Regions from separate parts of the Streptomyces sp. NPDC056452 genome, predicted to be linked through region 2. Evidence: riboswitches for the same ligand, from Rfam matches in the RefSeq annotation. Region 2 holds a riboswitch; the other holds the start of a gene.
The links. Region 2 has a riboswitch for S-adenosylmethionine ahead of ACFQ6X_RS32300 (aminotransferase class V-fold PLP-dependent enzyme). Riboswitches for the same ligand answer to the same signal wherever they lie in the genome.
Positions count from the first base shown of each region.

Region 1: linked by a shared signal. The riboswitch ahead of thrC (threonine synthase) and the one ahead of ACFQ6X_RS32300 (aminotransferase class V-fold PLP-dependent enzyme) in region 2 are both predicted to bind S-adenosylmethionine.

Region 1 is NZ_JBHTRI010000038.1:2,129-6,778, forward strand. It holds gene ACFQ6X_RS29765 (cold-shock protein) at 1-82, opposite strand, end outside; gene ACFQ6X_RS29770 (MoaD/ThiS family protein) at 534-809, opposite strand; gene thrC (threonine synthase) at 837-2,132, opposite strand; SAM riboswitch class I at 2,150-2,277, opposite strand; gene ACFQ6X_RS29780 (glucosyl-3-phosphoglycerate synthase) at 2,431-3,381, shown strand; gene ACFQ6X_RS29785 (trehalose-6-phosphate synthase) at 3,439-4,650, shown strand, end outside.
Region 2 is NZ_JBHTRI010000045.1:45,876-50,525, forward strand. It holds gene ACFQ6X_RS32290 (rhomboid family intramembrane serine protease) at 65-811, shown strand; gene ACFQ6X_RS32295 (Lrp/AsnC ligand binding domain-containing protein) at 808-1,089, shown strand; gene ACFQ6X_RS32300 (aminotransferase class V-fold PLP-dependent enzyme) at 1,167-2,543, opposite strand; SAM riboswitch class IV at 2,717-2,833, opposite strand; gene trpD (anthranilate phosphoribosyltransferase) at 2,918-3,982, opposite strand; gene ACFQ6X_RS32310 (ubiquinol-cytochrome c reductase cytochrome b subunit) at 4,105-4,650, opposite strand, start outside.

The sequences.
Region 1 (4,650 bases), on a different contig from region 2:
CGAAAACATCCGCACCACCGTCGACCGCGATGAAGCCGTACCCCTTCTCCGCGTTGAACCACTTGACGGTGCCCTGAGCCATGCCTAACTCCCCTATTACTGGCCCTTGCACAGGACCGCACTTCGCGGGCCCGGGTCAGAACTCACCCTCCGACAGGAGAGGGTGGCGTGCGCCGGAACGCGTCGACCGCGGCCGAATGTATCTGCCCAACTGCCCTCTGCAACAGGGCAATCGGACGAGAATTCTGGGCACAGCTGAACGCCCGGATAGGTGGAACTCGTGAGATTCCAGGGCAAGTCGGGCCTGACAAAGGCCACTTATGTCGCAAGGAGTTCACGTACTTTGGCTGCTTCTTATCGCGACCGGGCGCATTCTCATATGCGGGCGGCACAGGCAGCGGAGGGGACTTCCCCAACTGTACCGCGCTCAACCATGCAGAATTGCCCCCTCCGCTTCTCTTGCGGAGGGGGCAACAGTGCTCACGCTGTGAAGTCGTACAGGAGGCTCGGCCTCCGGCACGGGTGCTCGATGATCAGCCTCCGGCGACGGCCGGGATGATCGAGATGCCGGCGCCGTCGGGGGTCGCCGTCTGCAGGCCGCCCTCGAAGCGCACGTCGTCGTCGTTGACGTACACGTTCACGAAGCGGCGCAGCTTGCCCTGGTCGTCCAGGACGCGGGCGGCGATGCCCGGGTGGCTCTTCTCCAGGGACTCGATGACCTCGGAGAGGATCGTGCCCTCGGCCGGGACCTCGGCCTGACCGCCCGTGTAGGTGCGGAGGATGGTGGGGATGCGGACCTTGACGCTCATGGGGTGCCTTCCTTCGGTCTCGGGTGGTCAGCTGGCGGCGAGGCCCGCGTCGCGGAACGCGTCCAGGCTGGGCCGGATCGTGGCGGACAGGCCGGTCGTCGGGGCGACGGCGTCCAGTGTCTTCAGGCCGTCACCGGTGTTCAGGATGACGGTGGTCAGCGCCGGGTCGAGCAGACCGGCGTCGATCAGCTTCTTCGTCACACCGACCGTCACCCCGCCCGCGGTCTCCGCGAAGATGCCCTCGGTGCGGGCCAGCAGCTTGATCGCGTCGACGACCTGCTCGTCGTTGACGTCCTCGACGGCACCGCCGGTGCGCCGGGCGATGTCCAGGACGTACGGGCCGTCGGCCGGGTTGCCGATCGCGAGGGACTTGGCGATCGTGTTCGGCTTCTGCGGCCGCACGACGTCGTGCCCGGCCTTGAAGGCGGTGGAGACCGGGGAGCAGCCCTCGGCCTGGGCACCGAAGATCTTGTACGGCTTGTCCTCGACGAGACCGAGCTTGATCAGCTCCTGCAGGCCCTTGTCGATCTTCGTGAGCTGCGACCCGGACGCGATCGGGATGACGATCTGGTCGGGCAGCTGCCAGCCGAGCTGCTCGCAGATCTCGTACGCCAGGGTCTTGGAGCCCTCGCCGTAGTACGGGCGGAGGTTGACGTTGACGAAGCCCCAGCCCTCGCCGAGCGGGTCGCCGATGAGCTCCGAGCAGAAGCGGTTGACGTCGTCGTAGTTGCCCTCGATGCCGACCAGTTCGCCGCCGTACACCGCGGCCATGACGACCTTGCCCTGCTCCAGGTCGTGCGGGATGAACACGCACGAGCGGAAGCCGGCGCGGGCTGCCGCGGCACCCACCGCACCGGCGAGGTTGCCGGTGGAGGAGCAGGAGAGGGTGGTGAATCCGAAGGCGCGGGCGGCCTCGACGGCGATCGCGACGACACGGTCCTTGAAGGAGTGCGTCGGGTTGCCGGAGTCGTCCTTGACGTACAGGCCGCCGGTGACACCCAGCTCACGGGCGAGGTTGTCGGCCTTGACCAGCTTCGTGAAGCCGGGGTTGATGTTGGGCTTGCTCGCGACATCGGCCGGAACGGGCAGCAGCGGCGCGTAGCGCCAGATGTTGTCGGGGCCTTCGGCGATGCGCTTCTTGAGCTCTTCGGGGGAGCCGCTCGGCAGGTCGTACGCCACTTCGAGCGGCCCGAAACAGGACGCACAGGCGAAAATGGGACCGAGCTCGAAACGCTCGCCGCATTCGCGGCAGGAAAGTGCTGCGGCGGAACCCAGGTCCACGGCAGAAGAATCGGTGTTTGCTGCAACTGTCTGAACAGACATGATGGCGGAGCCCTTTCTCCTCATCTTCCTTGGGGCGTATTTCGCCACAAGACGGAATTGGCACCTTCCCTACCGTGACCTATCGGTCGGCAGGGGGGTTGCCGGGACTTCAACGGGCCGTTCCCTCAGTCCCTCTGGATGAGCGCTATGGCACCGGACCATCGATCCGGGCATTTATTCGCGGACCGACCCCGACATGCGAGGGTCATCCGCGTTGTTCAAGACTGTAACCGAAGCCCTGGACGATTGAGATAGTCGTCCGAACCGCGAGATGGATCACATACAGGGAGTATCGACCGTGCTGGAAGAGGTGGAACGCTGGCTGACCAGGCGTTCCTGGTCGGCCGACGACCGCCCGCTCGACCGCCTCACGGCCGCGCGTGCGAGGGATCCGCACCGCGCCCGGGTGAGCGTCGTACTGCCCGCCCTGAACGAGGAGGAGACGGTCGGCGCGATCGTCGAGGAGATCAGGCGCGAGCTGATGGAGAAGGTCCGGCTCGTCGACGAACTGGTGGTGATCGACTCCGGTTCCACCGACGCCACCGCCGCGGTGGCCCGCCGGGCGGGTGCCAGGGTGGTGCACCGGGACGCGATACTCCCCCGGATACCGGCCGTGCCCGGCAAGGGCGAGGTGCTGTGGCGGTCGCTGCTGGTGACCAGCGGCGAGATCGTCTGCTTCATCGACGCCGACCTCAAGGACTTCTCCGCGGACTTCGTCTCCGGGATCGTCGGCCCCCTGCTGACCGACCCCGAGGTCCAGTTCGTCAAGGCCATGTACGACCGCCCCCTGGGAGAAGCAGCAGGCCAGGGCGGCCGGGTCACCGAACTGGTGGCACGCCCGCTGCTCAATCTCCACTGGCCGCAGCTGGCCGGCTTCGTCCAGCCGCTGGGCGGCGAGTACGCCGTACGCCGCTCCCTGCTCGAACAGCTCCCCTTCCCCGTCGGTTACGGAGTGGAGCTGGGCCTGCTCGTCGACGCGCTGCACACGGTGGGCCTGGACGCGCTGGCGCAGGTGGACGTCGGCGTACGCAAGCACCGCCACCAGGACGGCCAGGCGCTCGGCCGGATGGCGGCGGCGATCTACCGCACCGCCCAGCTGCGGCTCTCCCGGGGGCATCTGGTGCGGCCCGTGCTCACCCAGTTCGACCGGGGCGAGAACGGCTTCGTACCGCGCACCCATACGGTGGACACCGAGGAGCGGCCGCCGATGCGCGAGATCGCCGAGTACGCGTCCCGCCACGCGGCGTGACGTTTCGCGGTGGGCTTTCGCGTTTGGCGGCTTCCCGAACGGGCTAGGTTCGGGTACATGGTCTCCGAGCACACTGCCAAGGTCCTCGTCGCGTCCAACCGCGGCCCCGTGTCCTACGCGCTGCGCGAGGACGGCACGCTCGACGCGAAGCGGGGCGGGGGCGGCGTCGTCTCCGGCCTGAGCGCCGTCGAGGACAAGCTGTGGGTGTGCGCGGCCCTCGGTGACGGCGACCGCGAGGCGGTCCGGCGGGGCGTGGCGGAGCCCGGCGTCCGCATGCTCGACATCGACGCCGGAGTCCACGACGACGCGTACAACGGCATCGCGAACTCGGTGCTCTGGTTCGTCCACCACATGCTCTACCAGACGCCGCTGGAGCCGGTCTTCGACGCGGAGTTCCGGCGGCAGTGGGCGTCCTTCGAGGCGTACAACCGTGCCTTCGCCGAGGCCCTTGCCGAGGAGGCGGGCGTGGGCGCGGCGGTCCTGGTCCAGGACTACCACCTGTCGCTGGTGCCCGGCATGCTCCGCGAACTCCGCCCCGACCTGCGGATCGGCCACTTCTCGCACACCCCGTGGGCCCCCGTCGACTACTTCCGGCTGCTGCCCGACGACATCGGCGAGCAGCTGCTGCGCGGCATCCTGGGCGCCGACCGGGCCGCGTTCCTGACCCGCCGCTGGGCGGACGCGTTCATCAGCTGCTGCACGGAGGTCCTTGGCGGCACCGGCCGCACCCGGATCGGGGTGCACGGGCTGGGTGCCGACGCGGACTTCCTGCGCCGCCGCTCCCACGAGGCGGACGTGGACGAGCGGATGGAGACGCTGCGGGAGCAGGTGGGTCCCGGCAGGCGGACGATCGTGCGGGTGGACCGCACCGAGCTCTCCAAGAACATCGTCCGCGGGCTGCACGCCTACCGCGCGTTGCTCCAGGAGCGCCCCGAATGGCGTGAGCGGGTGGTGCACGTGGCGTTCGCCTACCCCTCCCGGCAGGACCTCGCGGTCTACCGCGACTACACCGCCGAGGTGCAGCGGGTCGCCGACGGGATCAACGCGGAGTACGCCACGGAGGGCTGGACCCCGGTCGTCCTCCACGTCGACGACGACTTCGCCCGCTCGCTCGCGGCGTACCGGCTGGCGGACGTGGCGCTCGTCAACCCGATCCGCGACGGCATGAACCTCGTCGCGAAGGAGGTCCCGGTCGTCTCCGACAACGGCTGCGCGCTGGTGCTGTCGCGGGAGGCGGGGGCCTACGAGGAGCTCGGCGAGGACGCCCTC
Region 2 (4,650 bases):
CGTTTACCCGGTGGCACGGCGAGGCGATCTGTCACGTTCTCCGCCGGTGCGTCATGCTCTGTACGTGATCGATGGGCGGGATGCCGGGTGGCGTGAGCGGGCGAGGGAGTTCGCGGCCTCGGCGGGCGGCGCACCGGTCACCTACGGGCTCATCGCCGTCTGTTCCGCCGTGTTCCTGATCAGCCCGCTCTCCGGGTTCAACCCGGCGTACGGCACCGCGGACGCCCTGCTCGCCGCGCAGGCCGGGTACTTCGAGCGGTGGGGCGTGATCCCCAGTGAACTCCTGGACGGCTCCGCGCACGCGGCCCTCACCCCGCTGACCGCCCTCTTCGTGCACGGGAGCTGGCTGCACCTGCTGGGCAACATGCTGTTCCTGTACGTGTTCGGGGCGATGGCCGAGGAACGCATGGGCCGGGCCGAGTTCGTCTTCTTCTACGTCTGCTGCGGCTATCTGGCCCTGGTCGTCTACGCGGTCGCGCACTCCGGATCCGACCAGACCCTGGTGGGCGCGTCGGGGGCGATCTCGGCGGTGCTCGGCGCGTTCCTGTACCTCTTTCCACGGGCCCGGGTCACCAGCCTCTTCCCGTTCCTCTTCTTCCTGCCCCTGCGCTTCCCGGCCTGGATCGTGCTCGTCTTCTGGTTCGCGCTGCAGTGGCTGGCGGCGCAGGGCGCGGGCAGCGGCCCCGGCGTGGCCTACCTCGCCCATGTCGCGGGCTTCGCGGCCGGGTTCCTCTACGCCTGGGGGCGCTACCGGGGTGGGGCTAGAGTGAAGTCTCCAGCCACGGCCACCGAGGGAGAAAGCCAGCCGTGATCACCGCGATCGTGCTCATCAAAACCAGCGTGGACCGGATTCCCGAGATCGCCGAGGCCGTCGCCGCGCTGGACAGCGTCAGCGAGGTCTTCTCGGTCACCGGTACGTACGACCTGATCGCCATGGTCCGGGTGGCCAGGCACGACGATCTGGCGGATGTCATTCCGGGCCGGATCAGCAAGATCCCCGGTGTCGAGGGCACCGACACACACGTGGCGTTCCGGACGTACTCGCAGCACGACCTCGAGGCGGCCTTCGCCATCGGTCTCGACGCGTAGGACGGACGGCGCGTACGGCTTCGGCCGGGGACGGGGCAGTTGCCTCCCGTCCCCGGCCGAAGTCGTACGCGGCCCGGTCAGACCTGCGCCGCACCCCTGTCCGGGACGCAGCGGCCGTCCTCGGTGCGGTAGGTCCACCGGGCACCCGCGCCCACCAGCTCGCGGACCGCGCCCAGGAACCGCTCGATGTGCTCGTCCGGCGTACCGGCCCCGAAGCTCACCCGGATGGCGTTGAGGGACCGCTCGCCCGGCTCGGCCTCCGGGGCACCGCACTCGCCCGGGTCCTGCGGCTCACTGCCCAGCAGGGTCCGTACGAGCGGGTGGGCGCAGAACAGGCCGTCGCGGACCCCGATGCCGTACTCCGCGGAGAGCGCCGCGGCGAAGTGCGAGCTGTTCCAGCCCTCCACCACGAAGGAGATGACTCCGACCCTCGGGGCGTCGTCGCCGAACAGGGAGAGCACCTTGACCGCGGGGACCTCGGCCAGGCCTTCACGGACCCGGGTGACGAGCTGCTGCTCACGCGCGACGAGCTGGTCGAACCCGGCCTCGGTCAGGGCCTTGCAGGCCGCCGCGATGGAGTAGACGCCGATCACGTTGGGCGATCCGGCCTCGTGCCGGGCCGCCGTGGTGTGCCACTCCACGTCCACGCCGCCGTCGGCGCGCCGGGCGACCTTGCGGGAGGCGCCGCCGCCCGCGAGGTACGGCTCCGCGTCCCGCAGCCAGTCGGCCCGGCCCGCGAGGACGCCCGAGCCGAACGGCGCGTACAGCTTGTGCCCGGAGAAGGCGACCCAGTCGACGTCCAGCTCCGCGATGTCCACCGGGTGGTGGGGGGCCAGCTGCGCGGCGTCGAGGACGATCCGGGCACCGTGCGCATGGGCGGCGGCGGCCAGTTCCTTCACCGGCCACAGTTCGCCGGTGACGTTCGACGCGCCGGTGACGCAGACCAGTGCGGGCCCGTAGGGGTCGCGGTCGGCCAGCGCACGCTCCAGCGTCACGACGGCCTCGGCGGGGGTCCTGGGGGCGTCGAGGCAGGTCACCCGGGCGTCGCGCCAGGGCAGCAGCGAGGCGTGGTGCTCGGTCTCGAACACGAACACCTGGCAGTGGGCGGGGAGTGCGGCGGCCAGCAGGTTGAGGGAGTCCGTCGTCGAGCGGGTGAAGACCACCTGGTCCTCGGCACGGCAGCCGAGGAACTCCGCGACGGTGACGCGGCTGCTCTCGAAGAGGTCCGTGGAGAGCTGCGAGAGGTAGCCGGCGCCGCGGTGCACGCTGCCGTAGTACGGGGCGTAGGCGGCCACGTCGTCCCACACCCGCTGCAGGGCCGGGGCGCTCGCCGCGTAGTCGAGGGCGGCATAGGTGACTTCGCCGCCCGTAACCAGCGGAACGGTGACATCCGCCCCCAGGACCGGCAGCGGGGCACAAATGGACTGGTCGGCGGCAGCGGTGGAGACAGACATGGCGAACTCCCGTAACAGGCAGGCGAAATCCCGGCGCCGGCAGATACGCGGCAGCGCAGGGAAAAGAGAAAAGGGTGCGCGGAGAAGGGCGTTGAGCCCTATCGCATTCGCTTGCTCACAAGAGGCTCCCTGGGGACCAGGACCCCGGGGGATGGCATTCACAGATGCCTAGGGGCCCGCGCTTGCCACAGACCTCGCTGCCTGCGGCCTGGTCTTCACCCGGGGCACCCCGCCACGGACGGAGGGTTGCCGGACAGCGAGCCGGGGCTTATTCGCTGTCACTCATGACCTGCGCAGCATCTTGCCATACGTGGCCACATGCGCAAGGGCGCAGTCCGCGATCCGGACTGCGCCCCGCCTCACCCTGCCTGGCCTCAGGCGTTGCTGGCAGCCACCCAGCGCTCCAGCGCGCGCTTGGCGGCACCCGAGTCGATCGATTCCGCGGCCCGCGCGATCCCGGCCGCGATCTGCTCGTTCAGCGTGCCCTCGCCCGGGTCGAGCGCGACCAGCGCGGCGGCGGAGTTGAGGAGCACCGCCTCGCGTACGGGACCTGTCTCCCCGTCCAGCATCCGCCGGGCGACGTCCGCGTTGAACGAGGCGTCGGCACCGCGCAGCGCCGAGACCGGTACCAGCTCCAGGCCGACGTCCCGCGGGTCGAAGGCCTCTTCGCGCACGGCGCCGTCCCGGACGATCCAGACCCGGGAGGTCGCCGTGGTGGTCAGCTCGTCGAGGCCGTCGTCGCCCCGGAAGACCAGCGCCGAATTACCCCGGTCGGCGAGCACACCCGCGACGATGGGCGCCATCTTGAGGTCGGCGACGCCGACGGCCTGGGAGCGCACCTGGGCGGGGTTGGTGAGCGGGCCGAGGATGTTGAAGGTGGTCGGCGTGCCGAGCTCCTTGCGAGCCCTCGCCGCGTGCCGCAGGGCGGGGTGGAACTTCACCGCGAAGCAGAAGGTGATGCCCGCTTCCTCGGCGACCCGGACGACGCCCTGCGGGGTCAGCTCGAGGTTGACGCCGAGCTTCTCGAGCACGTCGGAGGCCCCGCTCGCCGAGGAGGAGGCGCGGTTGCCGTGCTTGACGACCTTGGCGCCGGTCCCGGCGACGACGATCGCCGACATGGTGGAGATGTTGACCGTCTTGGCCAGGTCGCCGCCGGTGCCCACGATGTCGACGGTGCGGCCGGGCACCTGGATGGTGTGGGCGTGCTCGTACATGGTGCGTACGAGTCCGGTGACCTCGTCGACGGTCTCGCCCTTGGCGCGCAGTGCGATCACGAAGCCGGCGATCTGTACGTCGGTGGCCTCGCCGCTCATGATGCGGTCCATGGCCCACGCGGTGTCCTCGGCCGTGAGGCTCTCGCCGCGCAGGAGGGGCATCAGCACGCCGGGCCAGGAACGGTCCGCCACGCTGTCGCCGCCGTCCGGGGTCACAACGTTCATGGTCCGCTCCTGGGGTCCACAGCCGATAAAGGGATCCCCCCACCCTATCCAGCCCCGGGGACAGCGAAGAGCCCCGTCCATCGAATGGACGGGGCTCCTGCTGTGGCGATCAGCTCAGGTGATCAGTGGTGGCCGTGGCCGCTGGTGATCTCCTTGTACTCCTCGGCGGAGGGCTTGGCGATCTGGCTCTGCTCGCCGTAGTAGCTCTTGCTGAGCTTGGCCCGCAGCTTCTGCAGCGCCGAAGGCTTGCGCTCGACACCGTTCTCGTCGACCGTCGGGCCGATCTCGACCGGCTTGTACTGCTCGTGCGCGGTGAGCGTGTGCAGCTGGCCCTGGCTGAGCGGCTCGTGGATCTCGACGAACTCACCGTGCGGCAGGCGCTTGATGGTGCCGGACTCGCGTCCGTGCAGCACCTTGTCCCTGTCGCGGCGCTGGAGGCCGAGGCAGATCCGCTTCGTCACGATGAACGCGATGACCGGGCCGACGAAGATGAAGATCCGGACGAACCACGAGATGGCGTTCAGCGACAGGTGGAAGTGCGTGGCCCACAGGTCGTTTCCACCACCGATGAAGACGATCACGTACTCCGTGATCCATGCGACACCGAAGGCCGTACGGGTCGGGGCGTTGCGCGGGCGGTCCAGGATGTGGTGCTCGCGCTTGTCCCC